DNA from 3 places in the Novosphingobium gossypii genome. Region 2 is predicted to be linked to each of the others. Evidence: riboswitches for the same ligand, from Rfam matches in the RefSeq annotation. Region 2 holds a riboswitch; each other region holds the start of a gene.
What was found. Region 2 has a riboswitch for cobalamin ahead of GGR40_RS13350 (cobalamin biosynthesis protein CobG). Riboswitches for the same ligand answer to the same signal wherever they lie in the genome.
Positions count from the first base shown of each region.

Region 1: linked by a shared signal. The riboswitch ahead of GGR40_RS15165 (TonB-dependent receptor plug domain-containing protein) and the one ahead of GGR40_RS13350 (cobalamin biosynthesis protein CobG) in region 2 are both predicted to bind cobalamin.
Region 3: linked by a shared signal. The riboswitch ahead of GGR40_RS21895 (TonB-dependent receptor plug domain-containing protein) and the one ahead of GGR40_RS13350 (cobalamin biosynthesis protein CobG) in region 2 are both predicted to bind cobalamin.

Region 1 covers NZ_JBNPXM010000008.1:68,288-78,543, reverse strand. Annotated here, with positions in the region: gene GGR40_RS15190 (2-oxoglutarate dehydrogenase E1 component) at 1-759, shown strand, start outside; gene odhB (2-oxoglutarate dehydrogenase complex dihydrolipoyllysine-residue succinyltransferase) at 768-2,009, shown strand; gene lpdA (dihydrolipoyl dehydrogenase) at 2,127-3,524, shown strand; gene GGR40_RS15175 (hypothetical protein) at 3,600-3,953, opposite strand; gene GGR40_RS15170 (cell wall hydrolase) at 4,110-5,309, opposite strand; cobalamin riboswitch at 5,506-5,686, shown strand; gene GGR40_RS15165 (TonB-dependent receptor plug domain-containing protein) at 5,790-7,601, shown strand; gene GGR40_RS15160 (hypothetical protein) at 7,644-7,805, opposite strand; gene GGR40_RS15155 (septal ring lytic transglycosylase RlpA family protein) at 7,859-8,401, opposite strand; gene GGR40_RS15150 (hypothetical protein) at 8,500-8,874, opposite strand; gene GGR40_RS15145 (hypothetical protein) at 8,999-9,400, opposite strand; gene dinB (DNA polymerase IV) at 9,487-10,256, opposite strand, start outside.
Region 2 covers NZ_JBNPXM010000006.1:212,755-223,010, reverse strand. Annotated here, with positions in the region: gene GGR40_RS13365 (methionine ABC transporter permease) at 1-117, opposite strand, end outside; gene GGR40_RS13360 (methionine ABC transporter ATP-binding protein) at 114-842, opposite strand; gene GGR40_RS13355 (TonB-dependent receptor plug domain-containing protein) at 1,326-4,259, shown strand; cobalamin riboswitch at 4,382-4,599, shown strand; gene GGR40_RS13350 (cobalamin biosynthesis protein CobG) at 4,810-5,925, shown strand; gene GGR40_RS13345 (precorrin-8X methylmutase) at 5,925-6,554, shown strand; gene cobI (precorrin-2 C(20)-methyltransferase) at 6,551-7,273, shown strand; gene cobJ (precorrin-3B C(17)-methyltransferase) at 7,270-8,043, shown strand; gene GGR40_RS13330 (cobalt-precorrin-6A reductase) at 8,007-8,768, opposite strand; gene cbiE (precorrin-6y C5,15-methyltransferase (decarboxylating) subunit CbiE) at 8,767-9,975, shown strand; gene GGR40_RS13320 (cobalamin biosynthesis protein) at 9,972-10,256, shown strand, end outside.
Region 3 covers NZ_JBNPXM010000023.1:8,366-18,621, forward strand. Annotated here, with positions in the region: gene GGR40_RS21865 (MerR family transcriptional regulator) at 1-238, opposite strand, end outside; gene GGR40_RS21870 (cation transporter) at 305-955, shown strand; gene GGR40_RS21875 (hypothetical protein) at 988-1,320, shown strand; gene GGR40_RS21880 (TolC family protein) at 1,394-2,674, shown strand; gene GGR40_RS21885 (efflux RND transporter periplasmic adaptor subunit) at 2,680-3,852, shown strand; gene GGR40_RS21890 (efflux RND transporter permease subunit) at 3,856-7,098, shown strand; cobalamin riboswitch at 7,342-7,587, shown strand; gene GGR40_RS21895 (TonB-dependent receptor plug domain-containing protein) at 7,773-9,779, shown strand; gene GGR40_RS21900 (PepSY domain-containing protein) at 9,784-10,256, shown strand, end outside.

The sequences.
Region 1 (10,256 bases), on a different contig from region 2:
ATCGACCAGTACGTCGCATCGGCGGAGTCGAAGTGGCTGCGTGCGAACGGCCTCGTCATGCTGCTGCCGCACGGCTATGAAGGCCAGGGGCCGGAGCACTCGTCGGCGCGCCTGGAACGTTACTTGCAGCTTTGCGCGCAGGACAACATCCAGGTCTGCAACATCACCAGCCCGGCGAACTACTTCCACGTCCTGCGTCGCCAGATGCGCCGTCCGTTCCGCAAGCCGCTGGTCATCATGACTCCCAAGTCGCTGCTGCGCCATCCGCTGGCCAAGTCTTCGGCGCAGGAGTTCCTCGAAGGCGACTTCAAGCGCATCCTCCCCGACCCCCGCGGTTCGGCGGACGAAGCGACCAAGAAGGTCGTGCTGTGTTCGGGCAAGGTCTTCTACGATCTGCTCGAAGCGCGCGACGCCGCCGAGATCGACGATACCCAGATCATCCGCCTCGAGCAGCTCTATCCCTTCCCGGGTGAGCCGCTGGCGGCACGCCTGTCGCGCATGCCGAAACTTGAAGAGGTCGTCTGGTGCCAGGAAGAGCCGAAGAACAACGGCTCGTGGTTCTTCGTCGAGCCTCTGATCGAGGAAGCCGCCAAGGAAGCGGGCGTTTCCGCCCCGCGTCCCCGCTATGCCGGCCGCTCGGCCTCGGCCTCGCCGGCCACCGGCCTCGCCAAGCGCCACACCGCCGAACAGGCGGCACTGGTTGCCGATGCGCTGCATCTTTCCGTTCGTTCCGAACTCCGTCGCAAGCAGAAGGCTTGAGATAAATCATGACCACCGAAGTCAAGGTCCCCGTTCTTGGGGAATCCGTCGCCGAAGCCACCATCGGCCAGTGGCTGAAGCAGCCCGGCGAAGCCGTCGCCGCTGACGAGCCCATTGCCAGCCTCGAAACCGACAAGGTTGCGATCGACGTCATGGCGCCGCACGCCGGTGTCCTGGGCCAGCAGCTGGCCAAGGAAGGTGACACCGTCACCGTCGGCGCGCTGATCGCGACGATCGAGGAAGGCGCTGGCGGCGCCGCAGCGAAGCCTGCCGCAGCGGCTCCCGCTGCTGCCGCATCGGCACCCACTGCCAATCCGGCCCCGACGCCTTCGCCGGCCCCGGCGGCAGAGGAAGCCTCGGCAGGTTCGTCGGTCCTGTCGCCGGCGGTGCGCCGCGCGATCCTGGAGCACGGCATCGATCCTGCGACCATCAAGGGCACCGGCAAGGATGGCCGCATCACCAAGGACGACGTCCTTGAGGCTGCCAAGAACAAGCCGGCTTCGGCTGCTCCTGCCGCTTCGGCTCCCGCCGCTGCCGCTGCACCTGCCGGGCGCAACGAAGAGCGCGTGAAGATGACGCGCCTGCGCCAGACGATCGCCAAGCGCCTGAAGTCCGCGCAAGACAACGCCGCGCTGCTCACCACCTTCAACGACGTCGACATGTCGGCCGTCATCGAAGCGCGTGAGAAGTACAAGGACGTGTTCCAGAAGAAGCACGGCATCAAGCTGGGCTTCATGTCGTTCTTCGCCAAGGCTTCGGTCCTGGCGCTGAAGGACATTCCGGCAGTCAACGCGCAGATCGACGGCGACGAGATCGTCTACCACGACTACGTCGATATCTCGGTTGCCGTTTCGGCTCCCAACGGTCTGGTCGTCCCGGTCGTGAAGGACTGCGACAAGCTGGGCTTCGCCGGGATCGAAAAGGCCATCGCGAACTTCGGCAAGAAGGCGAAGGAAGGCACGCTGACCATGGCCGACATGGCGGGCGGCACCTTCACCATCTCGAACGGCGGTGTGTTCGGTGGGCTCATGTCCACCCCGATCATCAACCCGCCGCAGTCGGCGGTGTTGGGCCTTCACCGCATCGAGGACCGCGCCGTGGTGCGTAACGGCGAGATCGTGATCCGCCCGATGATGTACATCGCGCTGTCCTACGATCACCGCATCATCGACGGTCGCGAGGCGGTCACCGCGCTCAAGACCATCAAGGAAGCGATCGAGGATCCCACGCGTCTCCTGATCGACCTCTGAGACCAGAAAGCCCCGCCCGCCCCCGATAAGGTCGGGCGGGGTTTTCACTTGCGCTGAAACGATTAATTACCGCTCGTGTCTGTTGTGTGCGAAACACGAGCGTGAGGAGGCCTTGAAATGGCTGATTACGACTACGACGTCCTTGTCATCGGTGCCGGCCCCGGCGGTTATGTCGCGGCGATCCGCGCGGCACAGCTGGGCCTGAAGACTGCCTGCGCCGAAGGGCGCGAGACGCTGGGCGGAACCTGCCTCAACGTCGGCTGCATCCCGTCGAAGGCGCTGCTGCACGCTTCGGAATACTTCGAAGCCGCCAAGGGCGGTGCGATGGCGGCGATGGGCATCAAGGTCACGCCCGAGCTTGACCTGCCCACCATGCAGAGTCAGCGCGTTGACGCGATTAAGGGCCTGACCGGCGGCATCGAATACCTGTTCAAGAAGAACAAGGTCGACTGGCTGAAGGGTTACGCCCAGTTCAAGGACGCGCACAGCGTTGAAGTGGCGGGCAAGACCGTCACTGCCAAGAACATCGTCATTGCCACCGGTTCGTCGGTCACGCCGCTGCCCGGCGTCGAGATCGACAACGAAGGCGGCGTGGTGGTCGACTCCACTGGCGCGCTGGAACTGGCTTCGGTGCCGAAGAAGATGGTCGTGATCGGCGGCGGCGTGATCGGCCTGGAACTGGGTTCGGTGTGGCGTCGTCTCGGCGCGGAAGTGACTGTGGTCGAGTTCCTCGACCAGTTGCTGCCCGGCATGGACGGCGACGTGCGCAAGGAAGCCGCCAAGATCTTCAAGAAGCAGGGCATGACCCTGAAGCTGGGCACCAAGGTCACCGGCGTGACTGTTGAAGGCAAGAGCGCCAAGGTCACCGTCGAGCCTGCCGCGGGCGGCGATGCGGAAGTGATCGAGGCGGACGTGGTGCTCGTGTCGATCGGCCGCAAGCCGAACACCGAGGGTCTGGGCCTCGACAAGATCGGCCTTGAGCTGAACCAGCGCAGCCAGATCGAAACCGACCATGACTTCGCCACCAAGGTGGACGGCGTCTGGGCCATCGGCGACGTGATCCCCGGCCCGATGCTGGCGCACAAGGCCGAAGACGAAGGCATCGCCGTTGCCGAGAACATCGCAGGGCTGACCGGCATCGTGAACCACGATGTCATCCCCGGCGTGGTCTACACCCAGCCCGAAATCGCGGGCGTGGGCCTGACCGAGGAAGCTGCCAAGGAGCGCGGCGCGATCAAGGTCGGCAAGTTCCCGATGCTGGCTAACTCGCGCGCAAAGACCAACCACGAGCCGGATGGCTTCGTTAAGGTCATCGCCGATGCCGAGACGGACCGCGTGCTCGGCGTGTGGTGCATCGCTTCAGTGGCGGGCACGATGATCGGTCAGGCGGCGCAGGCAATGGAGTTCGGCGCGACGTCGGAAGACATTGCGTATACCTGCCACGCGCATCCGACGCATTCCGAAGCGATCAAGGAAGCGGCAATGGCCGTCACCGGCAAGCCGATCCACATCTGATCGGCCTTATCACAGGCATATGAAAAGGGCCGGTGCGCAAGCGCCGGCCCTTTTTCCATGTCCGCGTCGAGCGGTTCAGAGCGTAAGGCGGCGTTTCACGGCAGCGGCCATGCGGCGGTCCAGATGGCCGCAGATGCCGAGCCAGCGTGCCCGTTCGGCCATGTCTCCACGGGCATGAGCGGCTTCCGCTTCGGCCCGGGCCTGGTCGGCGGAAGACAGGCCGTGGCGGGCGAAATGCATCAGAGCTTCGGCAATGCCTGCATCGATCGCAGGGGTGGCGAGCGCGGGCACTTCGGCTGCAATCGTCCGCAAGGTGCTGCGAAGGTACGCATGATTGTCATTGGCCGCGCCCAGCGGCGCGCCGGTGCAGAGCACTCCGGCTATGGCCGGCATCGTCCCGTTCATGGCGGCGGCGAAGCGGATGGTCATGGTTGCGGATACTCTCTTGTTCGATCGGGGGGCGACGTGTTGCCAGCAGTCATACCCCCAAGGGCGCTAAGGCATCATGAGAGGACGTGGTTTCCAAAGCTTTTATGATATACCTTAGGGATATTCCCCAAGGTGCAGCGGTGCAATCGATTATCTTCAATCGGCGGGCTTGGCGGGGGCATCGGCTAGCCAGCGGCCCGAGTTCGCGTACTCTGCCCGGATGCCCTGAGATGCGGGCAGATTGCGCGCACGATACAGGGTGTCGCCGCCACGCTGCTGCACTTCGGCGGAATACGTGGGTGCGGTTGCTGAAGGGGTCATCGCCGCTACCGGGTCGGGGCTGGTCGGCATGGGCGTGGAAGGCTGCGTCGCCGCGAAGGCACGCTGCACCGCCAGCGGATCGAGCACGGCGGCGGCTGCTGCGGCGTCGACGGTGTCGTCACGGCGGTGCGGGGCTGCCATCGGCTCTCCGCCCAGATAGGCGAAGCGGAAAGTGGCGGGGCTGCCGGCGGCGCCACGAAACGCGTAGAAGCGGTGGGCACCGATGGTGCTGAGGTATTGGAGGCTGGGTGCCCAGTACGGGCTGACCTGAACCGTGTGGTAGTGCGTGGCGAGGCCTACCGGCGCGTAGACATAACCCGCCAGCGCAGCGCGGGCAACATTCTCCGCACGTTCCCAGAACATTCGCTGCGGGCGGCGGGCCAGCGATCCGTCGCAGGTAAAAGAGAACTGGCAGCCGGTCGAGCGCTCGGATCCCTGATAGACGACGCCGCAGACCGTATTGGGATAGGCCGGATGTGCGACACGGTTCAGCACCACCTGCGCCACCGCGCGCTGTCCGGCGTCGGATTCGCTGGCGGCCTCGTAATAGATCGCGGCGGTCATGCACTGCAGCGCGCGCGTGCGATCAACGCCCGAATTGTCGATGTAAAGCGGTCTTGCAACGGACAAGGGGCCGGAAACACGGTCATCCGCATCGGATCGAATGCCTTCGCCGACCTGCAGCGGGTGTTTCTCGGTCTCAAGGTAATAGAAGGCCGAGCCCGGGAAGCTGGCACCTGTCTGCTCGAAAGGCATCGGCAGGGCGTCACTGTCTTGCGGCGTGGCATCGGCGATGGCGAAGCTGCCCCATCCTTCGGGCGCAGCGAACGCAGGCAGGGCGACGGCGGCCAGCGCGGTGACAGCAAGGGTCCAGCGGCGGCGAAGCACGATGGGGCGATGGCCGATGCCGGGTGCCTTGCGCGGATAGCGCGCGGAAAAGTCACGCGGTCGCTGGGCCGTCGCGGGAAACCGCTGATCGATGCCCGAATCCACCGCGGGCGCCGGGGCGGCGTCCTGTTCGGGGTGGATGAGCATTGCGGTCAATGGGAATCCTGTCGAGCGCAAGAGTGCAGCAACGGCCTAGCCGGTGCGCCTGCCTGTTGCATCCGGGCATTCGGCGGCGTCCCGTTGCGGCACAGGAGGAGCCTATATCCTGAAGCCCTTAAGATTTACTTGGAATTGGAGCAATCCATCGCTTGCTTGCCAAGCCGCACGCCCGCCGGTATCCGCGCCCTCACGTCATGGGTGCCCGAAGAGGGCCGAAGAGGGAAGCCGGCTGCGAATGCCGGCGCTGTCCCCGCAACTGTGACCGGGGAGGGCGCTTCCACCATGCCACTGGCCCATGGCCGGGAAGGCGGAACGCGCACCGCAGATCCGGAAGCCAGGAGACCTGCCCACGACAGTCGTTCCGCAGCCGGACGGGGTGTTCCGGGTGCAGCGGGTTCGTGGCGGCAATACCGCGCGCACCTTCCGCCATGAACGGCAATGACGTTCAGGGTCTGGAGGAATACCGCGATGAAGTACCTGTTTCTGCTCGGCACCGCGCTTGCCGTGAGCACACCTGCCTTGGCGGACGACGACGGCATCGTCGTCACCGCTCTGCGCGAACCCACACCTGTCACCCAGGTCGGACAGTCCGTCAGCGTCATTACGCGTGACGAGATCGAGCGGACGCAGGCCACCACGGCCACCGATGTCCTTGCCCGTCTTCCCGGTGTGTCCACGGTGCAGTCCGGCGGCTTCGGCCAGCCTGCCAGCGTCTTCGTGCGGGGCGCGGAAAATGCCCAGTCGCTGGTGCTGATCGACGGCGTGCGCATCAACGATCCGGGCGATGTCGGCGGCGGGTTCGATTTCGGCACGCTGCCCATCGGCCAGTTCGACCGTGTGGAAGTGGTACGTGGATCGTCGGGCGTTCTGTGGGGCAGCCGTGCCGTCGGCGGCGTCATCAACCTCATCACCGCTCGCCCCACCGAAGAGTGGACCGCGCGCGGCCAGGCGGAATACGGCTGGCGCGACCGTCGGCAAGCCAGCGTATCGGCGGCGGGTCTGGTCGGTCCGGTCGGCCTGACGCTTGGCGGCAACTGGATGAAAGGCCATGGATTTTCCGCCTTCAACGAGCGGCGCGGTGCGACGGAGAAGGACGGGTTCGAAAGCAAAGGCGCCAATGCCCGCGCCTCCATCGAACTTGCGCCGGGCCTCTCCGCCGATGCGGGCGGGTTCTATACCAAGGCCAACTACGATTACGACAATACCGGCGCCGATGCGCTGAACGTGGGTATGAAGCGGGACACGCTGGGCTATGCGAACCTGCGCTATGCCGGGCTGGACGGACGGCTCAACGCCCGCGTGGGGTATGGCCTGAACGACAGCCGCCGCATCTCAGACGATGCCGTGTTCGGTCCCTACATCACGAATGGCCGTGCCGAACGGTTCGAAGGGCAGGCCAGCTTCGCGCCGATCGAGGCGGCCTCGATCCTGGTGGGGGGCGAGACCGAAAAGCAGAAGTTCGACGACAACTTCGGGTCCAGAGACTCGACCCGCATCGACAGCCTCTTCGCCAACCTGACGGTGCATCCGCTTGCGGGCCTGACCCTGAACGGTGGCCTGCGATATGACGACAATTCCGATTTCGGCGACAGGACGACGTTCGCGGCCAATGGTGCGTGGGTGATCGGTACCGGAGCGGACGCGCCGATCCTGCGGGCCAGTTATGGAGAGGGGTTCAAGGCTCCGTCGCTGTATCAGCTCTACACCAACGCCGGGTTCCGTTCGCTCGACCCTGAAACCTCAAGGAGCTGGGACGTCGGCGTGGAACAGCCGTTTGCCGCGGGCATGGGGCGGTTCACGCTGACGTATTTCGACCGCCGTACCCGCAATCTCATCGATTACGATCTGGCCAGTTTCAACTACTACAACGTCGGCAAGGCCCGTGCGCAGGGGCTGGAACTGGGCATGCAGGTGATGAACTGGCAGGGCTTCGACCTGAACCTTGCCTATACCTATCTGGACGCGCGCAACACCATCACCGGAACGCGACTGGCCCGGCGACCGCAGAGCAACCTCTACGCAAGCCTCGACAAGGGGTGGGATCTGGGCCTGAAGCTGGGTGCGGACCTGCGCGTTGGCGGCGGACGTTACGACGATACGGCGAACACGCAGTATGTCGATGGTAACCTCGTTGTCGGTGTTCGCGCGGCTTTCGCGGTGACGCCGATGATCGAGGTCTATGGCCGCGTGGAGAACCTGTTCGACGCGCATTACGAGGAAGTGCGCCGCTACGGCACGCCGGGCCGTTCGGCTTATGCCGGGGTGCGCGTAAAGCTGTAATCGGGGCGGGGCGGCCGCAGAGGTCGCCCCTTCGCACCGGGTTCAGCCAGGTACGAATTGGCCCTTGCCGGACCATACCCGCATCGGTTCTTCGTTCTGGCGGGCTTCGCGCAGGCGGTCGTCCCGCTGACGGTCGAAGATGAGCGAACCGGTTGCGCGTGCAAACCTGCTGCGACGGAACGGGATTTCGGCGCCGATTGTCATGATCTCTCTCCTTTGGAGAGGAAACGCGAAAGGGCGCGGTTTGGTTCCTGGCGTCAGCGGGTTCCGACCCCGCGCGCGAACTGGCCCTGAAGATTGGCGAGCGTCTGCGCGGGAATCGGAGGAAGCGTGGCGGCGGGTTTGCCTTTTCGCAAGGCGGCGCGATCCTTTTCCGGTGGCTCCACCACGCGGACGCGGACGGCGGCCTTGCCCTTGGCCCGGATGCCCAGCAGTTCGGCCGCGCCTTTCGACAGATCGATGATGCGGGCGCTTTCGCCAAAAGGGCCGCGGTCGTTGATGCGGACGACGATCCGCCGCCCGGTATCGAGAGATGTCACCTCGACGTACGCGGGGAGGGGCAGGGTAGTGTGCGCGCCAGTGATCCAGTTTGGACGGAACCGTTCCCCGTTGGCGACGCGGTTGCCGCTTTCAGAGCCGTACCACGTCGCATAGCCCAGTACGTCATAGCCCGGCTGGGCGGCGGGAGTGTAAGTCGTGCCGCGCACCTTGTAAGGCGGACCGATGCGGACGGGCACGTCGCTGACGGGCCGGTATCCGCCACTGCCGCCACACGCCGACAGGACGGAGGCAAGGGCCATGGTCAGCAGGAGGCGCGGTATGCTTGGCATAACCGCAGGACTAGCGCCGTGCGATACGACGCCCAACCCCGGCAATCAGCCTGTCCACAAGGACGCTTCTATCGCCGGTCGCAACGATCGTAATAGCCCGCCCGGCAAGCGGCCACATCGTCCTGCCAGTCCCTTACGGCTCGATCGTAGCGGCGGCGCTGTTCGGCATAGTCGGCGTGCATGTCGGCGTAATCTGCGTCATTGTCGGACGCTTGCGACCGCGCGGCGCGCGCTTCAGCGGCGGCGCGCCAGCCTCGGGCATAACCGGCATCGCGGCGTTGCACGTATTCAAGCTGCTCGCGGTTGAGGCGGCGGATGGTCGCCCGGTCGCGCGCGATGGCCTCCGGCGTCATGGTCGGATCGCGCGGATCGTCTGCCAGAAGCGGCGCGCTCCATGCGCAGGAAACGGCTGCGACGACGCAGAACTTACGTGAAACCCTCATGCTTGTGCATTCCCCCGGGGCGCAATTGCCGTCAGCCCGATCCGCGCTCTGTGCGCCGATCGGGCAGGGGATGCAATTTCAATGCGATGAGCGGTGCGACGGGCCGAGTGCCGCCGCTACGTGGTCAGCTGCCGCTGGCGGGAACGGGCGGCTCGGCAGGGCACTTGACCGCGTTGCCCTTCCAGCATGCGGGGTTGCGCACTTCCCACTGCTTCCGCTCGGCGCGATAGGTATCCACCGCGAGGTCGTGCTGTTGCAATGTGCGCTCGTAAACGGAGGCGTTGTGTTCGGCTTCCAGTTCGTTGCCGACAAGCTGCGCGTCATAGCGTTGTGCCCGCGCGACGTTGTCAGCGGCCTGCTGGCGGGCGCGATCGGCCTGCTCGGCATTCAACATGCGGCGGGCCGCTTCAGGGTCACCGGCTTCGGGCATGGAAGATATTGCCTGCGCATCCTGCGGCGCAGCTGACAAGGCCGGTGCAGCCGGGGCCAGGACGGCAAGGGCAAGGATGCAGGGAATGCGGCGCATGAACTGTCTCCTTCTGGTTTGGAAAGGAAACCCGCATGGCCGCTGCGTCGTTGCGCCGCCGGTCCCGCCCGCGCCCCGGCCTGCCGCTAGAGAAGCGACAGCTGACCATCGCGGGCGCGCGGAACGTCGGCTTCGTGGCGTTCCAGCGCTGACAGGGTCAGGCCCATCAGGCGGATCGGCTGGGGCAGGGGCAGCTGCTCTGCCAGCAGAGCATGGCCGATGGCGGCAAACTCGGCCTTGTCGGCGACGAAATGGTGCAGCGAACGGGCGCGGGTCAGCGTCTGGAAATCGGCGTAGCGCAGCTTCAGCGTCACTGTTCGGCCTCTCGCCTTCGATCCTTTGATGCGATCCCAGACGACATCGACAATATGGTCCATCGTTTCGCGTAAAGCTGCCGGATCTTCGATGTTCTCGAAGAAAGTGCGTTCGCCGCCCACCGACTTTCGCGGCCTGTCGGCGCGCACCTGCCGCAGATCCACCCCCCGCGCCGCGCGGAACAGGTATTCGGCAAAGCTGCCGAAATGAGCGCGCAGAAAAGCAAGGTCGCGGGTGGCAAGGTCAGCCCCGGTTTCGATGCCTAGCCGTGCCATCTTCTCGGCACCGCGCGGACCGACGCCGTGGAAACGCCGCACCGGCAGCGCTGCCACGAACTGCGCGCCTTCGCCGGGACGGATCACGCATAAACCGTCGGGCTTATTCTGGTCGCTGGCGAGCTTGGCGAGGAACTTGTTGTACGATACCCCAGCGCTGGCGGTGAGCTGTGTGTCGGTCTTGATCCGGCGGCGGATTTCCTGTGCAATCCGCGTGGCGGAACCGATGCCCTTGAGGTCCGCGGTGACATCCAGATAGGCCTCGT
Region 2 (10,256 bases):
CAGCGGCACCCCGGCGATGACCGTAAGCAGCATCGATGCGCCGAGCATCAGCAGCGTATCGAGCAAAGCCTGGCCGATCTCCGGCCAGACGATGTTGCGGAACAGGGCGTCCATCATGCTTCTGCGCCCGCGAGGCCTGACCCGTCCGCGGCGGCCTGTCGCGACAGCACGTCCGGCGTGAGGCCGGTGTCGATCAGGCGGCCGCCGTCCAGCACGGCAACCCGGTCGCATATGGCGCGCACGACCGACATCTCGTGCGTCACGAGAACGATGGTCAGGTTACGCTCGCGGTTGAGTTCGGCGAGCAGTTCGAGGATCGAGCGGGTGGTTTCGGGATCGAGCGCGCTTGTGGCCTCGTCGCATAGGAGCACTTCGGGAGCCGTGGCCAGCGCGCGGGCGATGCCCACCCGTTGCCGCTGACCCCCGGAAAGCCGCGCAGGATAGGCGTCTGCCTTGTCCGCGATCTGCACGCGCTCCAGCAACGTGGCGACGCGGGCGGCGCGTTCCGGGGCGGGGACGCCAGCCAGTTCCAGCGGCAGCTCGACGTTCTGGGCCACGGTGCGGTTGGCAAGCAGGCCGAAGGACTGGAATATCATGCCCACCCGCTGCCGCAGGGAACGCAGGTCCGGCGCCAACAGCGCCCCCACGGCCTTGCCGTCCACCGTGACAGTGCCGCTGCTCGCCTGCTCCAGCCCGTTGATGAGCCTCAGCAAGGTGGACTTGCCTGCCCCGGAACGGCCGATGATGCCGAAGACGGCGCCCTTGGGGATCGAGAACGTCACATCGGCCAGCGCCGCATGTCCGTCGGGGTACTGTTTGGATATGCCGTCGAGATCGATCATGGAAAAGCGAAGCGGTCTGCTCGGATTAGGGTGGCAAGTGCGGGCGGGGTCGCCCCACTGAGCGTTTCGCGCCGCAAGTGCAAGGACGAAGTCCCGCGTTGCAACCTGACGGCGGTGATCGCGCAAGGCGATGTTCGCCCCTGATAGGCTGGCCCCTTGTCGCGGCGAGGCAGAAAAACTTGGCGCTTCGACAGAATCTCTAGCACGTTATAGAGTTAGGGGTGCTTGGCTGGACTGCCTGCGATCCCGTGCATCACACGGCCGGGAATGCCCTTGCGGTATGCATCAACCATCTGAGCCCTTGGGCGAGAAGTATAAAGGCGCGATCTGGACAAGAAGTAGCAATTTTCGCAACGACTTATAAGCGTAACATCATTGCAACATGCTGTAATAAAGCGATGGCTAGATAACCTCGAGATGTTGACAGCCATGGCATCTGTCGAGAGCCTGTATCCTTGAACTAGGGCAATACAGGGGCTCTCCATGATCAACCGTAATCGCCGCCGCGCCGGGGCTTGGCTTGTTGCCACCGCGCTTTCGACATTGCTCCCGACCACGATCCATGCACAGGAAACTGCTGCTGAAGACAGCGCCGACGATGCCATCGTCGTCACCGGCAGCCGCATCCAGCGCTCGGATTACGGGGTGGCCAACCCGCTGGTCACCGTCACCGCCGAAACGCTGGAGCAGTCCGGCAACGTCCAGATCATCGACACTCTGGCGCAGAACCCGGCCCTGCTGAATTCGCTGGGCGGCTATCGGACGTCCGGTTCGCAGAGCGATTTCGGCGCAGTAGGCGTGGCGCTCCTCGATCTGCGCGGCCTGGGTGAGAACCGCACGCTGGTGCTGGTCAACGGCCGGCGCCACGTCGCTAGCCTGTCCGGCTCCGCAGCCGTCGACATCAACACCATCCCGACCGACCTGATCGAGAGCGTCGACGTGCTGACCGGCGGCGCATCGGCCATCTACGGTGCGGACGGCGTGTCGGGCGTGGTCAACTTCCAGCTCAAGCGCGACTTCGAAGGGCTGAAGGCCAGCGGACAGATGGGCATCTCCAGCCGTGGAGACGCCGGCCAGCGGTACGGCTCGCTGACGTATGGCCGCAATTTCAGTGACGGGCGCGGCAATGTCGCCTTGTCCTACGAATTTCGCGAACAGGATCGGGTGTCCAGCACCCGCCGCGCGCGGACCGGCGATCCCCTGCGCACGTATGGCATCGTGCGCGATCCGGCGGACTTCCCGGACGATCCCGCCGTGCCCGATCGTCGTCCGTTCAACAACCTGCGCTATGCCGACAGTTCGCCCGATGGCGCGATCGATCTCGATCTGGATGGCATCCCGGACTACACCGGCTCGGGCAAGGTCTATGACCGGGGCCTGCTGCTGCCGTCGTCAGGCGGCCTGACGCAGGGCGGCGACAGCACCCCGCTGGCCGGCTACCAGGGCGACCTGCAGGCCGCCAACCGCGTTCACAACGTCAACCTGCTGGCGCATTACGACTTCAGCGATGCGGTTTCGTTCTATTTCGAAGGCAAGTACGTCCGCAACAAGACCTTCACGCAGGCGCAGCCGTCGTTCGATTTCTTCACGTACCTGACGCCTGAGAACCCCTACCTGCAGGAACGGTTCGCCGGCATCGCCTCGACGGCGGACGGCGCCTACATCTCGCGCGACAACTACGATCTGGGTGTTCGCGGTGAGACCAACGACCGCGAAACGATGCGGTTCGTCGGCGGCTTCGAAGGGCAGATTTCGGATCACGCGCGGTACGATATCTATTACACTTTCGGGCAGACCAAGTCGAAGATCGGTCTCACGAACTATCGCATCGAAGATCGCTATTATGCGGCGCTCGATGCGGTGGTCGATCCGGCCACGGGCAATGTCGTATGCCGTTCGAACCTGGTGGGCGGCAACATCGACCCCAACAACTTCGATGCGCCCGCGACCACCTTCACGCCCGGTGCCGGCAGCGGCTGCCGCCCGCTGAACCTGGTGGGCAACGGCGTGCGCGATCAGGCGGCGGTGGACTGGATCAACGCGGACATCATGAACCGCGCCAAGATCCAGCAGCATGTCGTGTCCGGCTCGATCTCGGGCGATTTCGGTCAGTTCTTCGAACTGCCGGGCGGTCCGGTCGGGTTCGCGCTGGGCGGCGAATATCGCAAGGAAAAAAGCCAGTTTACCCCGGATGCGCTGCTGCAGCAGGGGGCACTGGCCGACTTCTCGCTGCAGTTGCCGGAACGCGGCAGCTTCGACGTCAAGGAAGCCTTCGCGGAGCTTTCGGTGCCGGTCCTGAAGGAAGTACCGTTCGCCTACAACCTGAGCTTCGGTGCGGCGCTGCGCCTTTCCGATTACTCGACGGTGGGCAAGACCACCACCTGGAAGGTCGATGGTACTTACGCCCCGATCCGCGACGTGACTTTCCGCGGCACGTGGTCCGAAGCCGTGCGCGCGCCGAACATCTCCGAACTGTTCGCCCCGCGCAACGGCGGCTTCTCGTTCATCAGCGATCCGTGCGACCCGGTGTTCATCGGCGAGGGCACCCAATACCGCGTGGCCAACTGCCAGGCGACGCTGCAGGCGGCGGGGCTTTCGCCCGCTCAGATCGCGGCGTTCAACCCCGAAAACGATCCGGCGGCAACGGTCAGCCTTCCCGGTTTCTCGGGCGGCAACCGCAACCTGCAGGAAGAGACCGCGCGGACCTGGACTGCCGGCGTGGTTGTGCGCCCCAGCTTCATCCCCGGGCTGGTCGCTTCGTTCGACTGGTACGACATCAAGCTGAAGAACGCGATCAACACGCCCACCGCCGAAGAAATCGCGGAACTTTGTGTCGATCAGCCGACGCTGGACAACGTTTACTGCTCCAACATCACGCGCACCCCCGGCACCGGCTATATCTCGGATTGGTTCGTGCAGCCCCAGAACGTCGCCAATTTCCGTACCTCGGGCGCCGACATCAAGCTGAATTATGCGTTCGACACGGCGCGGGCCGGATCGTTCGGCGTGACCCTGGTGGGCGGCTACCTCAACAAGCTTGAGTTCATCCCGACGCCGGGCGCGACAGTCGATGTGGACCGCGAGGAATCGTACTATCCCAAGTGGAACGCGACCGCGGACGTGACCTGGAAGCTGGACAAGCTGACGGTGAACTACGGTGTCAGCTGGTTCAGCAAGACGCGCCGCTACACGATCGAGGAACTGGCCGCCAACCCAGACATCTCCGATCCCAGGTATTTCCGCTACAAGGAAAAGTGGCAGCACGACATCTACGTCGCCTATGACGTGGATGAGCGTTTCCGCTTCTTCGTCGGCGCCAACAACCTGTTCGACCAGGAACCCTCGATCGCGTCCACAAACTACCCGATCAGCTTCGTGGGCCGCTACATGTACGCAGGTGCCAAGGTCACCATGTAGCATCGGCCTTCGGGCGGCTCGCAACGGCGGCCGCCCGGACCCTGGTTCATTCGCGACGGAATCGGTTGGTCACCGCGCAAGTTCGTTGTAAGGCGCAGGTCCGGCTGCGGAGCGATCCGTTGGCCGGACATGATCGTGCCGGTGCCCTTCACGGGGCTTAATCGGGAATGCGGTGCGGGGGCCTGGCTCCCAAATCCGCGGCTGTCCCTGCAACTGTGAGCGGATAGCGCGATGCACTCGCCTCCTTCAGGGAGGCAGCCACTGGGCCGCAAGGTCCGGGAAGGCGTGCATCAAGCTGTGACCCGCGAGCCAGGAGACCTGCCGGCGCACTGGTCGCTCTTGCCTTGGTCCAGGGGATGGTCACGGCACGGTTGTTCTTCCGTCTGGGCGACGAAGCGGTGCGGCCGGGGCTGCACGTGCGCGCGTCGCCGGGTGCCTTTTGCGCCCGCCCGTCGGCCCGCGTCGGTCGGCGTCTGCCGATAAGCCCCGTCCCTTGGTTCGGCCCGGCGCGCGGGGTGGGTTGCCTGTGACGGCGCAAGGAGAAGGACAGGTGCGGGGCTGGTGCCCCGATGCCTGGCATCCGATGATGGCCGGGGACGGACTGCTGGTACGGGTAAAGCCGCATCTGGGCCGGATGAGCGCTGTCGAGGTGCAGGCCCTGTGCGAGGCCGCGCTGGCTTACGGTAACGGCCAGATCGACCTGACCCGTCGCGCCAACTTCCAGATCCGCGGCGTTGAGGAGGCCTGTTGGCCGAGGCTGCTGGAGCAGCTTTGCGCTGCCAACATCGTCGACGGTGATGGGGAGCAGGAAAGCCGCCGCAATATCCTCGCCGCGCCGGACTGGCGGGCAGGCGACGACACCGCGCGCATCGCTGGCGAACTGCGCGATCGGCTGCAGGAGTTTTCGCAGCTTCCGGGCAAGGTGGGCTTCGTCATCGACGCGGGCGAAGGTCTGGCGCTGGCGTGCGAACCCGGCGATTTCCGGATCGAGCGCGCCGGTGACGGCAGCCTGCTGCTGCGCGCGGACGGACGGGATCGGGGTGTTACGCTGCGCGTCGGTAGCGAGGTCGATGCTTTGCTGGCCCTGACGCGCTGGTTCGTCGACAGTGGCGGCGCGGCGGCACGGCGGATGGCCCGGCACGATACGCCGCTTCCCGACTGGGCCGCTGGTGACGCCCGTCCCGCCCCTGCGCTGCCGGCCATCCTGCCGGGTGAGCGGCCCGGCGGGATCGTCTTCGGCGTGCCCTTTGCGCGGATCGAGGCGCGCGTGCTGCTGGACCTGATGCGGACGCCGGGCGTCACCGGGCTGCGTCTGACGCCGCGGCGTATGCTTTTCGTCGAGGGCGCGACTTTGCCAGACATTCCCGGTCTTACCACCGATCCCGCCGATCCGCTGCTGCGCGTCGATGCCTGCCCGGGCGCACCCGTCTGCCCGCAAGCCAGCGTGGAGACGCGCGATCTGGCGCGGCTGCTTTGCACGAGCGTGCAGGGCGGCCTGCATGTTTCCGGCTGCGGCAAGGGGTGCGCCCGTTCGCGCCCCGCCGACGTTACCGTAGTGGGCCACAATGGCCGTTACGACCTTGCCTTCGCTGCCCGCGCCGATGCCGAACCGCTGTACCGGGGGTTGGACAGCGCCGAAATCCTCGTCCTCCTTGGAGCTTCCTGATGCCGCATGTCTACGAGAAGGACGGCGCCGCGATCTATCGCCAGTCCTTCGCCATCATCCGCGCCGAGGCCGATTTGATGCGCTTCGACAGCGATGAAGAGCCTGTCGCCGTCCGCATGATCCATGCTGCGGGGATGGTCGGGCTGGAAGCGCATATCCGCTTCTCGAACGGTTTTGCACGCGCGGCACGCCGGGCTCTGGCAGGGGGCGCACCGATCCTGTGCGATGCGCGCATGGTGTCCGAAGGGGTGACCCGCGCGCGGCTGCCGGCGGACAATCGGGTTATCTGCACCTTGAACGATCCGGGCGTGCCGGACCTGGCGCGCGAGATGGGCAATACCCGATCCGCGGCCGCGCTGGAGTTGTGGCGTCCGCATCTGGGCGGGGCGGTGGTGGCCATCGGCAATGCGCCTACCGCGCTGTTCCACCTGCTCGATATGCTGCAGGATCCGGCCTGCCCACGTCCGGCGGCGATCATCGGTTGTCCGGTGGGCTTCGTGGGAGCGGCGGAGTCCAAGGACGCGCTCTGGCAGGCGGCGCCGGTTCCGTGCTGCATCGTCGCCGGGCGTCTTGGCGGCAGCGCCATCACCGTAGCCGCGATCAACGCTCTGGCGAGCCGGGCGGAATGAGCGGCACCGTTCACGGCGTCGGGCTGGGACCGGGCGCGGAAGACCTGATGAGCGTGCGCGCGGACCGGCTGGTGCGCGGTACGCGGCAGATCGCCTACTTCCGCAAGAAGGGGCGATCCGGCCACGCCCGACGCATCGCGCAGGGCCTGCTGCGCGCCGACGCGGTAGAGATCGCGATGGAATATCCGGTGACCACCGAGATCCCGCTGGCCGATCCGCGCTACAATGCCTGCCTGTCCGACTTCTACGCCGACTGCACGCAGCGGCTGCTGGAGGCGACGCGGACCGGTGAAGACGTGGTCGTGCTGTGCGAAGGCGATCCGTTTTTCTACGGATCGTTCATGCACCTTCACAGCCGCCTTTCGGGCCAGGTTCCGGTGGAGGTGGTGCCAGGCATCACCGGCATGGCAGGGGCGTGGAACGCCACCGGGCTGCCGATCACATGGGGAGACGATGTGCTGACGGTGGCGATGGCCACCCTGCCCGAAGACGAACTGGTGCGGCGCATCCGCGATACCGACGCGCTGGTGGTCATGAAGATCGGTCGCAACCTGCCCAAGCTACGCCGCGCCGTCGCCGCTGCCGGGCGTGAGGACGCGGCCTGGCTGGTCGAGCACGCCGCCATGCCGGGGCAGAGCGTGACCCGGCTGGTGGATGCCGAGGCGGTTGCACCCTATTTCTCGATCCTGCTGATCCACGGACAGGGGCGCCGGCCATGACCATCAGCGCGTCCGGATGGGTCGCCGTCGCCGGATTGGGGCCGGGCAGCGAGGCCATGGTCACGCCGGAAGTCAGCGCCGCGCTGGCGGAAGCGACCGACGTGGTCGGCTATATTCCCTACGTTGCGCGCGTGACACCCCGCGCCGGGCTGACGCTGCATCCGTCGGACAACCGGGTGGAGCTGGACCGCGCCGCGCTGGCGCTGGACCTTGCGGCGCAGGGGCGGCGCGTGGTCGTCGTGTCGTCCGGCGATCCGGGTGTCTTCGCGATGGCCTCGGCCCTGTTCGAGGCGCTGGAGGCGGGGCCATCGACATGGCGCGAACTGGATGTCCGGGTGCTGCCGGGAATCACGGCGATGCTTGCCGCCGCCGCGCGGGCCGGGGCACCGCTGGGCCATGACTTCTGCGCCATCAATCTTTCGGACAACCTCAAACCATGGAGCGTGATCGAACGCCGCCTGCGGCTGGCGGCAGAGGCGGATTTCGCCATGGCGTTCTACAATCCGCGATCGCGCGCAAGGCCCCAAGGCTTTGCAAGAGCGCTTGAGGTGCTGCGCGAAGCCTGCGGCGATGATCGCCTTGTCCTGTTCGCCCGCGCGGTGTCCACGCCTGAAGAGACTCTGCGGATCGTCCCTCTGGGGCAGGCGGACGCGGGAATGGCGGACATGCGGACCATGGTGATCGTCGGGTCGAGCCGGACACGGGTGATCGAACGGGCCGGTAGCCCGATCCTCTACACGCCCCGCTCTGTACCGGAAGATGCGGCGTGAGCGATCCAGTCGAGCACATCTTCGGGTCGTTGGAACTCGGTGCGGGCGGGCAGCCGGGGCCGCTGGATCATCAGCACCGGCAGCCCAAGGCGCCGCGCTGCGGCCAGCTTTGCCTGCGCACCCGTGCCGCCGGCGTTCTTGCACACCAGCAGATCGATCGCATGATCGTGCAGCAGCCGCGTATCGTCATCAAGGCTGAACGGACCGCGATCGACCACCAGGGTATGGCGGAGCAGCGCGGGCGGCTGCGCCGGGGCATCCACGAAGCGCAGCAGGTAATGGTGCTGCGGACGGGCGGCGAACACCTCGACATGCATCCGGCCCAGCGCCAGCATGATCCGGCGCGGCGTTTCGGGAAGCAAGGCGACGGCTCCCGCGATGTCGGCTGCGGCGGTCCAGTCGTCGCCAGGGCCCGGCTCCCACGCGGGGCGGGTGAGGGCGGCAAGATGCACTCCGGCGATGCGGGCGGCGGCCACTGCGTTTTCGCTCATCGTCGCGGCAAAGGGGTGGGTGGCGTCCACCAGATGCGTCACGCGGTGTTCGCGCAGATAGGCGGCCAGCCCGGACACGCCGCCAAAGCCGCCGACACGTACAGGTATGGGCTGCGGTCGCGGGCTTTCGGTGCGTCCGGCATAACTCAGCACGGCAGCTGTCCCGTGGGCTGCCAGCAGGCGGGCCAACGTACTCGCTTCGGTCGTGCCGCCCAGCAGCAGGATGTTCGGCATGGCTGACAGGAACGCGTCTCCCTGGCTGACGATCGTGGGCATCGGCGAGGATGCGGCTGACGGACTGTGCGCGGCGAGCCGCACGGCATTGGAACAGGCGGATCTGGTGATGGGCGCCGCCCGCCACCTTGCCCTGCTGCCGGGGCTTAGTGCGCCAAGTTGGCAATGGCCAGTGCCGTTTTCCGATGGCGTGCCGATGGTGCTGGCGCAGCGCGGACGCAATGTTGTGGCGCTGGTATCCGGCGATCCGTTCTGGTTCGGCGCGGGGAGCAGCCTGACCCGCGATCTTGCGCCCGGCGAATGGATCGCCCACCCGGCGCCATCCACTTTCGGGTTGGCGGCGGCTCGGCTGGGCTGGGCCTTGCAGGACTGCGCCTGCCTTGGCCTTCACGCCGCGCCGGTTCAGCGGCTGCGCCCGCACCTTGCCCCAGGCAGGCATGTTCTGGCGCTGATGCGCAATGGCGGTGCGGTGGCCGGGCTGGCGGCCTATCTGGTGGAGCGCGGTTTCGGCGCGTCCACTCTCCACGTACTGGAAGCGCTGGGCGGGCCGCGTGAGCGGGTGCGCAGCGTCGAGGCGCTGGCGCTGGACTTCACAGACATCCGGCATCCCGTGGCGGTGGGCATCGCCGTTGCCGGATCGGGATACGCCTTACCGGTGAAGAGCGGGTTGTCCGACGACCTGTTCGATCACGATGGGCAGATCACCAAGAGCCCACTGCGGGCACTGACGCTGAGTGCGCTGGCCCCACGGGCAGGCGAACATCTGTGGGATCTGGGCGCAGGCTCGGGCTCGGTATCGATCGAATGGTTGCTTGCCCACCCCGCCAACACCGCCTGCGCCGTGGAAGCCGATGACGCGCGCGCCGATCGGGCGCGGGCGAACGCGCTGGCGCTTGGCGTGGACCGGCTGCACGTCGTCAACGGCCGCGCGCCGGCGGTCCTGCCCGATGGCCCGGCGCCCGATGCGGTGTTCGTCGGCGGCGGGCTGTCGGCGGCGTTGCTCGACGCCTTGTGGCAGCGGCTTGCCCCCGGCACCCGGCTGGTGGCCAACGCGGTCACGCTGGAGTCGGAGGCGCTGCTCGCGCTCTGGCACGCCAAGCGGGGCGGCACCCTCCTGCGCATCGAACTGGCCGACGCCGCGCCGCTGGGCACGCGACGCGGCTGGCGCGCCCGCTATCCCGTGGTGCAGTGGAGCGTTGTGCTGTGATCGTGGCGGGCTTCGGTTTTCGCGAGGACGTCAGCGTGTTCTCGCTGATCTCGGCGTATCAGCAGGCGCGGGACGGGGCGCCTCCGGTCACCCATGTCGCCACCGTTGCCGACAAGGCGCATCGTCTTGCCGAACTGGCCCATCTGCTGGAACTGCCGCTCATCGCAGTGCCGCAGGAACGACTCGCTCAGGCGCAGACCCTTACCGTGTCGGCAGCGTCACGCGCCGCGCGAGGCGTGGGCAGCGTGGCCGAGGCCAGCGCGCTTGCCGCCTTCGACGGC
Region 3 (10,256 bases), on a different contig from region 2:
CCTCGGCACAGGGCGCGTCGGTGTCATCGGCCAGTGCCAGCAATGCCCGCACTTGCGCCAGCGAGAAACCGAGATCGCGCGAGCGTCGGATGAACGAAAGCCGGTGGAGGTGCTCCGCCTCATACAGACGGTAGTTCCCTGCGCTGCGGGCCGGCAGCGGGATCAATCCCTCTTTCTCGTAGAAACGTACCGTCGCAACGCGTGTATCGGTCAGTTTCGCCAGAGCGCCGATTTTCATGCTTGACCCTATCGCGACTTCAGGGTGCATAGGTCGACGCCATATTCAACCTGCCGGACGCGAATCATGGCGCACGACTGCTGCTCGAAGAAAGACGATACCCTCGCCCTGCTGGCCGAGAAGAAGGACCAGCGGCGGGTGCTGATCATCGTGCTGGCCATCAATCTGGCGATGTTCGTGGCCGAGTTCGGCGGTGGGCTGGTGGCACGGTCTTCGGCCTTGATGGCCGATTCCGTCGACATGCTAGGCGATGCGATCGTGTACGCGTTGAGCCTTTACGCACTGCATCGCGGCGCGCGCTGGGAAGCCGGTGCAGCCATCGTCAAGGGCGCGATCATCCTGGCGTTCGGCATCGCCGTGATCGTCGAGATCGCCAGCAAGATCGCCAATGGCGTGCCGCCGTCGTCCTCGTTGATGCTTGGTTTTGGTGGACTCGCGCTTGCAGCCAACCTGACCTGCCTCGCGCTGCTCTGGCGTTGCCGCAAGGCCAACGTCAACATGTCGAGCACCTTCGAGTGTTCGCGCAATGACGTGGCATCGAACGTCGGGGTTCTTGTCGCCGCTGGGCTGGTCGCTATCACCGGCAAGGTCTGGCCCGACATTGCCGTTGCCGGCGTCATTGCTCTAATCTTCCTGCGCTCGGCATTGAAGGTTCTAGCCGAGGCCGTTCCTGCCTGGCGCACTGCGCGCGATGTGACGAGCGAGAGTTGCAGGTGACACCGCCGCCCCAATCCCGTACCACAGCAAGGATGTCCTTTCGGCGCTTTTATCTCCTGCTGCTGATGCTGGTGTCGTCCTTCGTGACGAGCGCCTTGCTGCACGCTGCCGAGATTGCAGGGCCGGTGACGATCGAATGCTCGGGATACGTGCATAGCGAAGGCGACTTCGACGAAACCCAGGGTGATGCCGACAAGGGCGTGCCTCACCATCATGCGGGTTGTCAGGGCGGGATTTCGGCCCTGCCATCGCGTGAACTGGTTCCCGACATCTACCGGCTGCTGCATGCGCCTGTTCCGGCTGCGCGTTCGGCTGCTCTTGGCCGCTGGATTTCCGGCCCGGACCTGCGTCCTCCCATCGCCTGATTGAATTTCACCGGCTGACCGTGCGGGCTTGCCTGCGCGTGACGCCTGTCGTCATTCGATCAGGATTTTCCACATGTACAGGATCATTGCGGCCTTGCTGGCCGCCACGTCGTGCACTGCCGTCGCGCAGGCGCAGGACATCGCCGCGCCCCCTTCGTTGGCGGCGACAACCGGAACGTTTACGCTGAAAGATGCTGTCCTGGCCGCCGGAGGCAGCGCGCCTGCCATCGAGGCGGCCCAGGCCGGGGTCACCGCCGCTGAGGCAGGCCGCAAAGTTGCCGGTCTCATGCCAAACCCCATTGTACAGGGGCAGGTAGAGAACGTGGTGGGTACCGGCCCTTATCGCGGTCTTCGCAGCAACGAGACAACGGTCGGCTTCATGCAGACGCTTGAATTGGGCGGCAAGCGGGAGGCACGCGTAGCCGTTGCCTCTGCTCAGTTGTCGCGCGCCGAACTAGAAGCGGCGATCATCGCGGCGGACGTGCGGCTGCAGGTCTCGCAGCTCTATGTCGATGCCGTCGCTGCCGAACGGCGGTTGACGACGGCCAGGGACCAGTCGCGGATCGCCGGCGATGCGCTGCGAGCAGCCGGTATCCGGGTGCAGGCAGGCCGCGCATCGCCGCTCGAACAGCAGCGCGCCGATGTTGCGAGAGTGAACGCCGAGGCGAATGTGGAACGGCAGGAACGCCTTGCCCGAGCTGCCCGCATCAACCTCGAACGCCGGATTGGTCGCGGTATCGATGGCGCCCTTGATGTGGGCCTGCTCGGTCAGTTGCCTTCTGCGGGCTACGGGCCAGGTGTTCCCATCTCTCCGCAAGGCACTCTGGCTCTGGCTGCTGCCGATGCTGACCTGGCCGTGGCCGATGCCAACGTCAGATTGGCCCGCGCGAACCGAATGCCGGATCTCGATGTCGGCCCTTCGGTGCGCCGCCTCGAGGCGACCAACGACATTGCAGCGGTCTTCACCGTCTCGATCCCGCTGCAGGTCTTCAACAACGGTCGCGCCGCCCTGTCGCAGGCCAGTGCCCAGCGCACGCAGGCCGAGGCCCAGCGTCGGGTCAGTGCGCTCGACATCGAACAGGCGATCACCAATGCGCAGGCGGAAGCGGACAATGCAGCGACGGCTGCGCGGGCCGCGTCCGGCCCTGCGCTTGCCGCCGCACAAGAAGCTGCCCGGATCGCTCGCATCGGTTATCGCGAGGGCAAGTTTGGCCAGCTCGACCTGCTCGATGCCGAACGCACACTCGCCGACACGCGGGTCGCCGCGATCGATGCGCTTGCCGCCTACCAGAATGCCCGCGCGCAGCTGGAGCGCCTGACCGCGCCCGCCGTCGCGCCGGAAGGGGGGAATTGATTACCATGAAGATGAACACGATAGCCTACGCCGCTTTGCCGCTTACGCTGGCCCTCGCGCTTGCCGCTTGTGGTGGCGGAGCGAGCGAAGATGCCGCGCCCAAGCAGGAACAGGCCGACGGTGCGGACGAAGCTGCTCATGCCGATGAAGGCAAGATCACGCTGACTCAGGAGCAGATCACGTCTGCCGGTATCCAGATCGACCGGGCCATGGTCGGTGGATCGGGAACGCTTGAACTGCCAGCGATGATCGACGGCGATCCGCAGGGCACGCAGGTCGTCTCTGCCGCCATCGGTGGACGCGTGGTCGCACTTAACCGCAACCTCGGTCAGTCGGTCGGTCGCGGGGATACGCTCGCCGTCATCGAGAGCCGCGAAGCGGCGCTGCTCAAGGGCGAGGTCGAGGCCAGTCGCGCCCGGCTGGCCCTCGCCAACTCGAACCTATCTCGCGAACAGCGCCTGTTCGCACAGCGGGTTTCGCCCGAGCAGGACCTGATCGCAGCGCGCACCGCCGCCACGGAAGCGCGGATCGCCTACCAGCAGGCACAGGGTCAGGTATCGGCGGCAGGCGCTGGCGGCGGCGGCCTTAACCGCCTCGGCATCTCCGCGCCGATCTCCGGTCAGGTGATCGCTCGCAGCGTGGTGCTTGGCCAGACGGTGGACGCCAACGCTGAACTGTACCGCGTCGCCAATCTATCGAGCGTTTCGCTGTCGCTCAGTCTGCAACCGGCGGATGCCGGGCGGGTGCGGCCCGGCAACGCAGTGACGGTTACTGCGTCCGGGCGTTCTGCAGAAGCGAAGGTGACGTTCGTGTCACCAGCGCTTGATACCGCGACCCGGCTCGTTCCGGTGATCGCCAAGCTCGACAATCGTGCCGGCCAGTGGCGGGTGGGCGAAGCTGTGACCGCCTCGGTCCAACTTACGAGCGAAGGCAGCGGCGGCGCCGCCGATGGTGTCGTGCGCGTGCCGAGCACGGCGGTTCAGACAGTCGAGGGCAAGAGCGTCGTCTTTGTTCGCACGAAGACCGGGTTCCAGGCCATGCCTGTTACCCTCGGCGATAACGCCGGCGGCAGCGTCATCGTGCGTTCGGGCCTCAAGGGCACCGAGCAGGTCGCCGCCACCAACAGCTTCACGCTCAAGGCCGAACTCGGCAAGGGCGAAGCGGCACACGAGGACTGAGCCATGATCGCCGCAACCGTCAACTGGGCGGTCCACAAGCGCTGGCTCGTCCTGCTGCTGACCGCGATCGCCGCCGTCATCGGCGCCGCCGCCTTGTCCCGCCTGCCGATCGATGCAGTGCCGGACATCACCAACAACCAGGTGCAGATCAACGTCCGGGCGCCAGCGCTCTCACCGGAACTGGTCGAGAAGCAGGTGTCCTTCCCGATCGAGACTGCGCTCGCAGGGATTCCGGGTCTCGATTACACTCGCTCGCTTAGCCGCAACGGGTTCTCGCAGATCACCGCAGTGTTCGACGAGAGCACCGACATCTACTTCGCTCGCCAACAGGTGGGTGAGCATCTGACCGGCGTGAAAGAGAACCTTCCCGATGGTGTGAACCCCGAGATGGGGCCGATCGCTACGGGTCTGGGCGAGGTCTATATGTGGACCGTCCGCCTCGAACACCGCAAGGACGACAAGCACGTTCCCGGCGAGCCGGGCATGCAGCCCGACGGCAGCTACATCACGCCCCAAGGCGATCGCCTGACCAACGACATCGACAAGGCGACGTACTTGCGCACCACGCAGGACTGGATCGTCTCACCGTTGCTCAAGAACACCAAGGGCTTGGCGGGCGTCGATTCCATTGGCGGCTATGCCAAGCAGTTCCTTGTCGTGCCGGATATCCAGCGCCTTGCGGCGATGAACGTCACGCTGACAGATCTGGCGACCGCTCTGGAAAAGAACAACACCAGTGTCGGCGGCGGCTTCGTCAACCGCAACGGTGAGGGTCTTGCGGTCCGCTCCGATGCGCTGGTCCGCAACGCCGGCGAATTGGGCAAGGTCGTGATCGCAACGCGCGAAGGCGTGCCGATCATGTTGAACCAGGTCGCATCGGTGAAGACCGGCCAAGCAATCCGCATGGGCTCGGCGTCGGAAAATGGGACCGAGGTCGTTGTTGGCACCGCGATCATGCGCATTGGCGAGAACAGCCGGGTCGTGTCGACGGCCGTCGCGGATCGCCTGAAGGAAATCAATGCCTCGCTCCCGCCCGACGTGATCGTGCAGCCGGTGCTGAACCGTACCGACCTCGTCAATTCGACGATCAAGACGGTCGCGAAGAACCTCAGTGAGGGCGCGCTGCTGGTCATCGTCGTCCTGTTTGCGCTGCTCGGCAATTTCCGGGCTGCGCTGATTGCCGCGATGGTCATTCCGGTCACCATGCTGCTGACCAGCTTCGGCATGCTGCGCACCGGGGTCTCCGCAAATCTCATGAGCCTTGGTGCCCTCGATTTCGGCCTCATCGTCGACGGCGCGGTCATCATCGTCGAGAACGCGCTCCGGCGTATCGCCGATGAGCAGCACTACAACGCTCGCCTGCTCACGGTTCAGGAACGGCTTACCACCGTCGCTACGGCGGCGCGTGAGATGATCCGTCCCTCGGTCTACGGGCAGGCGATCATCATCCTCGTCTACGTGCCGCTGCTCACGCTGACCGGCGTGGAGGGCAAGACCTTCGTGCCGATGGCACTGACTGTCATTATCGCGCTGGCCTTTGCCTTCGTGCTTTCGCTCACGGCGGTGCCGGCGGCAATCGCGATCTGGTTGTCCAACCGGGTCGAGGAGAAGGAAGGCCGCATCATGTCCTGGCTCAAGGCTCGCTATGAGCCGGGTCTGGACGAGGCCATGAAGCGCCCGGTGCTCACCGTAGGCTCCGGTGTCGTCGGGTTCGTCGTCGCCATCGCTGCCTTTATGACGCTGGGCCAGGTGTTCCTGACGCAGCTCGACGAGGGCGATCTCCTGATCCAGGCCCTGCGCATTCCGGCGACCTCTGTCCAGCAGAGCCAGGCCATGCAGGTCCCGATCGAGAAGATGGTGTCGAAGCAGCCGGAAGTGCAGTTCGTCTTCTCCAAGACCGGCACCGCCGAACTGGCCTCGGACCCCATGCCGCCCAACGCCACCGACATGTTCGTGATCCTGAAGCCCCATGACCAGTGGCCGGACAAGAGCGTGACCAAGGACGACCTCATCGCGCGCATGGAAAAGGAACTGAACAAGTTCCCCGGCAATGCCTACGAGATCACGCAGCCGATCCAGATGCGCTTCAACGAGCTCATCGCCGGTGTGCGCGGTGACGTGGCGGTGAAGGTGTTCGGCGAGAACTTCAACGCGATGAACGCCACCGCCGAGAAGATCGCAGGCGTGCTTCGCCGCACGCCGGGCGCTGCCGACGTGAAGGTGGAGCAGACCACGGGCCTTCCCATGCTCGACATTCGCGTCAACCGCGACGCCATGTCACGGCTCGGGGTCACGGCGCAGGATGTGCAGGACATCGTCACTGCGACACTCGGTGGACGCGAGGCTGGCATGATCTTCGAAGGCGACCGCCGCTTCCCGGTGGTGATCCGTCTCTCCGAAACCCAGCGTTCGGACATCGGGCTGCTCCAGCAGGTGCAGGTTCCGGTTTCCTCCAGCGGGGCCGGCCTGCAGTTCGTGCCGCTCTCCAGCATCGCGGATATCAGCGTCGTCGATGGGCCCAACCAGATCAGCCGGGAGAACGGCAAGCGCCGTGTCGTCGTTCAGGCCAACGTGCGTGGCCGTGATGTGGGCAGCGTGGTCGCCGATGCGCAGGCTGCCATCGCCAGAGATGTCCGCCTGCCTGCAGGCAGCTATCTGGAATGGGGTGGCCAGTTCGAGAACCTCGCTTCCGCACGCGACCGCCTGCAACTCGTGATCCCGGCCTGCTTCGCGCTGATCCTTCTTCTGCTTTACGGCGCGCTGGGATCGGTACGCGATGCTGCGATCGTGTTCACCGGAGTGCCCTTGGCACTAGTGGGCGGCGTGCTGCTGCTGTTCCTGCGTGGCATGGACTTTTCCATCGCCGCAGCCGTTGGCTTCATCGCGCTATCGGGCATCGCGGTGCTCAACGGCCTTGTCATGGTCTCCTCGATCCAGGACCTAATGCGCAAAGGCATGGATCGGGCAGAAGCCGCTCGAACCGGGGCTATCCAGCGCCTGCGTCCGGTCGTCATGACCGCGCTCGTTGCCAGCCTCGGCTTTGTGCCGATGTCGTTGGGAACGGGTGCAGGCGCCGAAGTGCAAAAGCCGCTGGCCACGGTTGTCATCGGCGGGCTGATCTCGGCCACGCTGCTGACGCTGTTCGTGTTGCCTACGCTCTATGCGCGGTACGGTCGCAAGGACGTACCGCTCGGTGAACCGCAGCGCCAGCCCGATGGATCTAACGTCGCGCCGAAGGCTCACTGATGGACTGTGGGAGGAAGTCGCCCAATGAATGGTTTCCTCCCCAGCCATTGAGGAGAAGGAACTTGATGATGGTGATCAATGCGCTGCGTTTGCTGGCCTAAAGGAATCCTATCAAATCGGCGTGGCCCGTGCTTAGGGGCACTGCTCCGGCTTACGCCGGAAAGGTCGGCTTCCTGGCAAATCCCGCTTGCGCGCAGTGCGCTCTCCGGCTAGCTCGTCTCATCCGTTTTCCCCGTGAGGGATGGCGGACAAGATCGCGCCGGTGCCTCGAAAGAGGCTTAAAATGGGAACACGGTGAGAGGGTTGCGATCCTCGAATCCGAGGCTGTCCCTGCAACTGTAAGCGGTGAGCGAGATACACATCACGCGGCAGGGCAAGGGCCCCTGCCGTAGCCACTGGGCCGGACGCTAAATCCTGCGAGGCCTGGGAAGGCCGTGTATCAAGCTATGACCCGCGAGCCAGGAGACCTGCCTGCGTCCGGTCGCTCTTGCTTTGGTCCAGGGGATGGCCAGGGCACGGTGTTTCTCCGTCTGAGCGACGAACCAGCGGCAGGGGCCGCACGGTGCGCTGAGCGGTCGTCCCTTCGTTATGGGCGCCCGGCCGGTCGGTGCGCCGGCCGTTCGTGAACGGCAGACCCCTGCTCCGGATCGCATGGCGCTCGACAGGGGGATAAGATGAAGTTCGCTACAATTTCGCACACGGCGCTTGCCGTGGCGCTTGGTCTTGCCTGGAGCACGCAGGTTTGTGCCGAGGAAACCGGTGAAGATCAGGCCATCGTTGTCACCGGCACCAGCCTTGAAGAAACGCTGCCGCAAGAGCTTTCCCGCTACGGCAACGACGTGGTGACCGTCAGCGAAACGCAGATCAAGGGCAGCGGCGCGGTAGACGTGGTCAAGGCGCTGGAATCAGTACCTGGGCTCTACATTCGCGCCCGTAACGGGCCGTTCACCTACGTCGATGTGTCGCTGCAGGGTTCGCGCACGCAGGACGTGCTCTGGACGATGGACGGCATCCGCCTCAACAACCGCCTCTATGGCGGAACATCGCCCAACGACACGCTTGCTGCCAGCATGATCGAGCGTATCGAAGTGCTGCGCGGCGGGGAAAGCCTGTTCTACGGCACGCAGGCTTCGGCGGGTGTCATCAACGTGGTGACGCGCGGCTTTACCGACGATTTTAACGGCCAGGTCAATGCCTCCGTGGATTCCTGGGGCGGCACCACGGTAGATGGCTACTTGCGCGGCGCGGCAGGCAACCACCGCTTCGTGGCCTATGCTTCGCATAACCGGTCGGAAGGCTACACGCCTTACAGCGCCTATCAGCCCAGCCTCACCGATCGCCACCTCGGCTACGACTTGTGGTCGGCTGGTCTCAAGTACCAGTACGACCTCGCCCCCGATCTGGTGCTCAATGCCCAGTACCAGCACACCAAGGCCAACCTCGACAACCTCTCGCCCACGCGCATCCGCGAGAGCCGCAACGATCGCAACGAGGAAATCGCCAGCGTCCGCCTCGATTACACCGGCAGCGACGCCGTGCAGTTCTTCCTCAAGGGCTATTTCCATGACTGGAAGACGGCCTACGTCCAGATCCGCAATTCGCTTCCCGACCTGCAACCGCAAGTGATCTACCCGGCAGGCACGTTCTGGGGCTATCGCGATTGGGGCGGCAGCGCGGTGGTCAAGCTGCATCTCCATCCCGGCCTCGAGTACCTGCTGGGCTATGATTTCCAGAACTTCAGCGGGCGTGATGACGTGCTGCTGATCGCGCCGACCAGCGAGCAGGTCCATGCCGGAATCTTCCAGGTCCGTACCACCGACGAGATTTCCTCGAAGGGCCGCCTTGCCGCGGGCCTGCGCTACAACCGCACGGACGGGGCGAAGAAGACGATCTGGAACCTGTCCGGCCGCTACGACTTTGCCGACGCGCTCTATGTCGAGGCGAACGGCGGCACCTCCTTCGTACTTCCCGACGCCTCGCAGCTTTATGGCAACGACCCCTGCTGCGAGATCGGCAACCCGAACCTGAGCCCGGAGCAGAGCCTCAACCTCAACCTTTCCGCGGGCGGAATTTTCCCGGCAGGCGCGGTCACGCTGGGCTGGAAAGCGACCTACTTCAATCGCCGCATCACCAACATGATCGACTACGATTACGACAACCCGGCCTATCCAAACGGCACTTACGCCAACCTCGACGGCAAGGTCCGCTCGCAGGGCGGCGAATTCGAACTGACGGCGCAGATGGCCGGGGGCTGGAGCCTCAATGCCAGCTATACCTACGCCCGCGTGCGCGAGAGGGGATCGTCCACCCAGCTTGACCGCAATCCCCGACAATACGCGAAGGGTACCTTTGCCTATGCGCCGGCGGACCTGCCGTTCGGCGCCAATCTCTCGGTCAACTGGATCGGCGACGTATGGTCCACCGCTTCGGGCTTCGGCCGCCGGAACTATGGCAACTACGCGCTGGTGGACGCCGGGGCCTACCTCTACGTCGACGGTGCGGCGCGCCGGAACCGCTTCGGCGTCAATGTCGAGAACCTGTTCAACCGGGAATATGCAACACGGGGCTATCAGTCGGCGGTGACCGACCAGGGCGCGCTGGATGGCAGCAACAGCCGCTTCCTCTACTTCAGCCGGGGCGTGCCGCGCACGCTGCGGATGAGCTACGGCCTGAGCTTCTGAGGCCATGAGCACACTCCAGCCTCGGCCCCATCCTCGAAAGAAGCGCTCGCGCAGCCTGCTACCGCGCCCGATCCTTGTCCTTCATCGCTGGCTCGGCGTCTTCGTCGGCCTGCTGATGACGATCTGGTGCCTCTCGGGCTTCGTGATGATCTATGTGGACTATCCGAGGCTGGAGCCTTCCGCACAAGTGCAGGGCCTTGCCCCACTGCATCTGCCGCCGTCCGCCAGCTTCGACACCGTGGACATGGCACCGGACACGCCGATCTCGTCCGCCCGCGTCGAGATGCTGGCGGGGCGTCCGGTCCTGCGGGTCGTGCCCGGTGAATCCACCGACCGCACGATCCCTCAGATGCGCGCGATCCCTGCCGCCTTCGATCTGACGAGCGGCAAGGCGCTGGCCACGCCGGATCGGCAGGAGATCGGCAGGATCGCGCAGGATTTCGCGAATGGTCACGGCATTGCGGGCGAGCCTCGCGC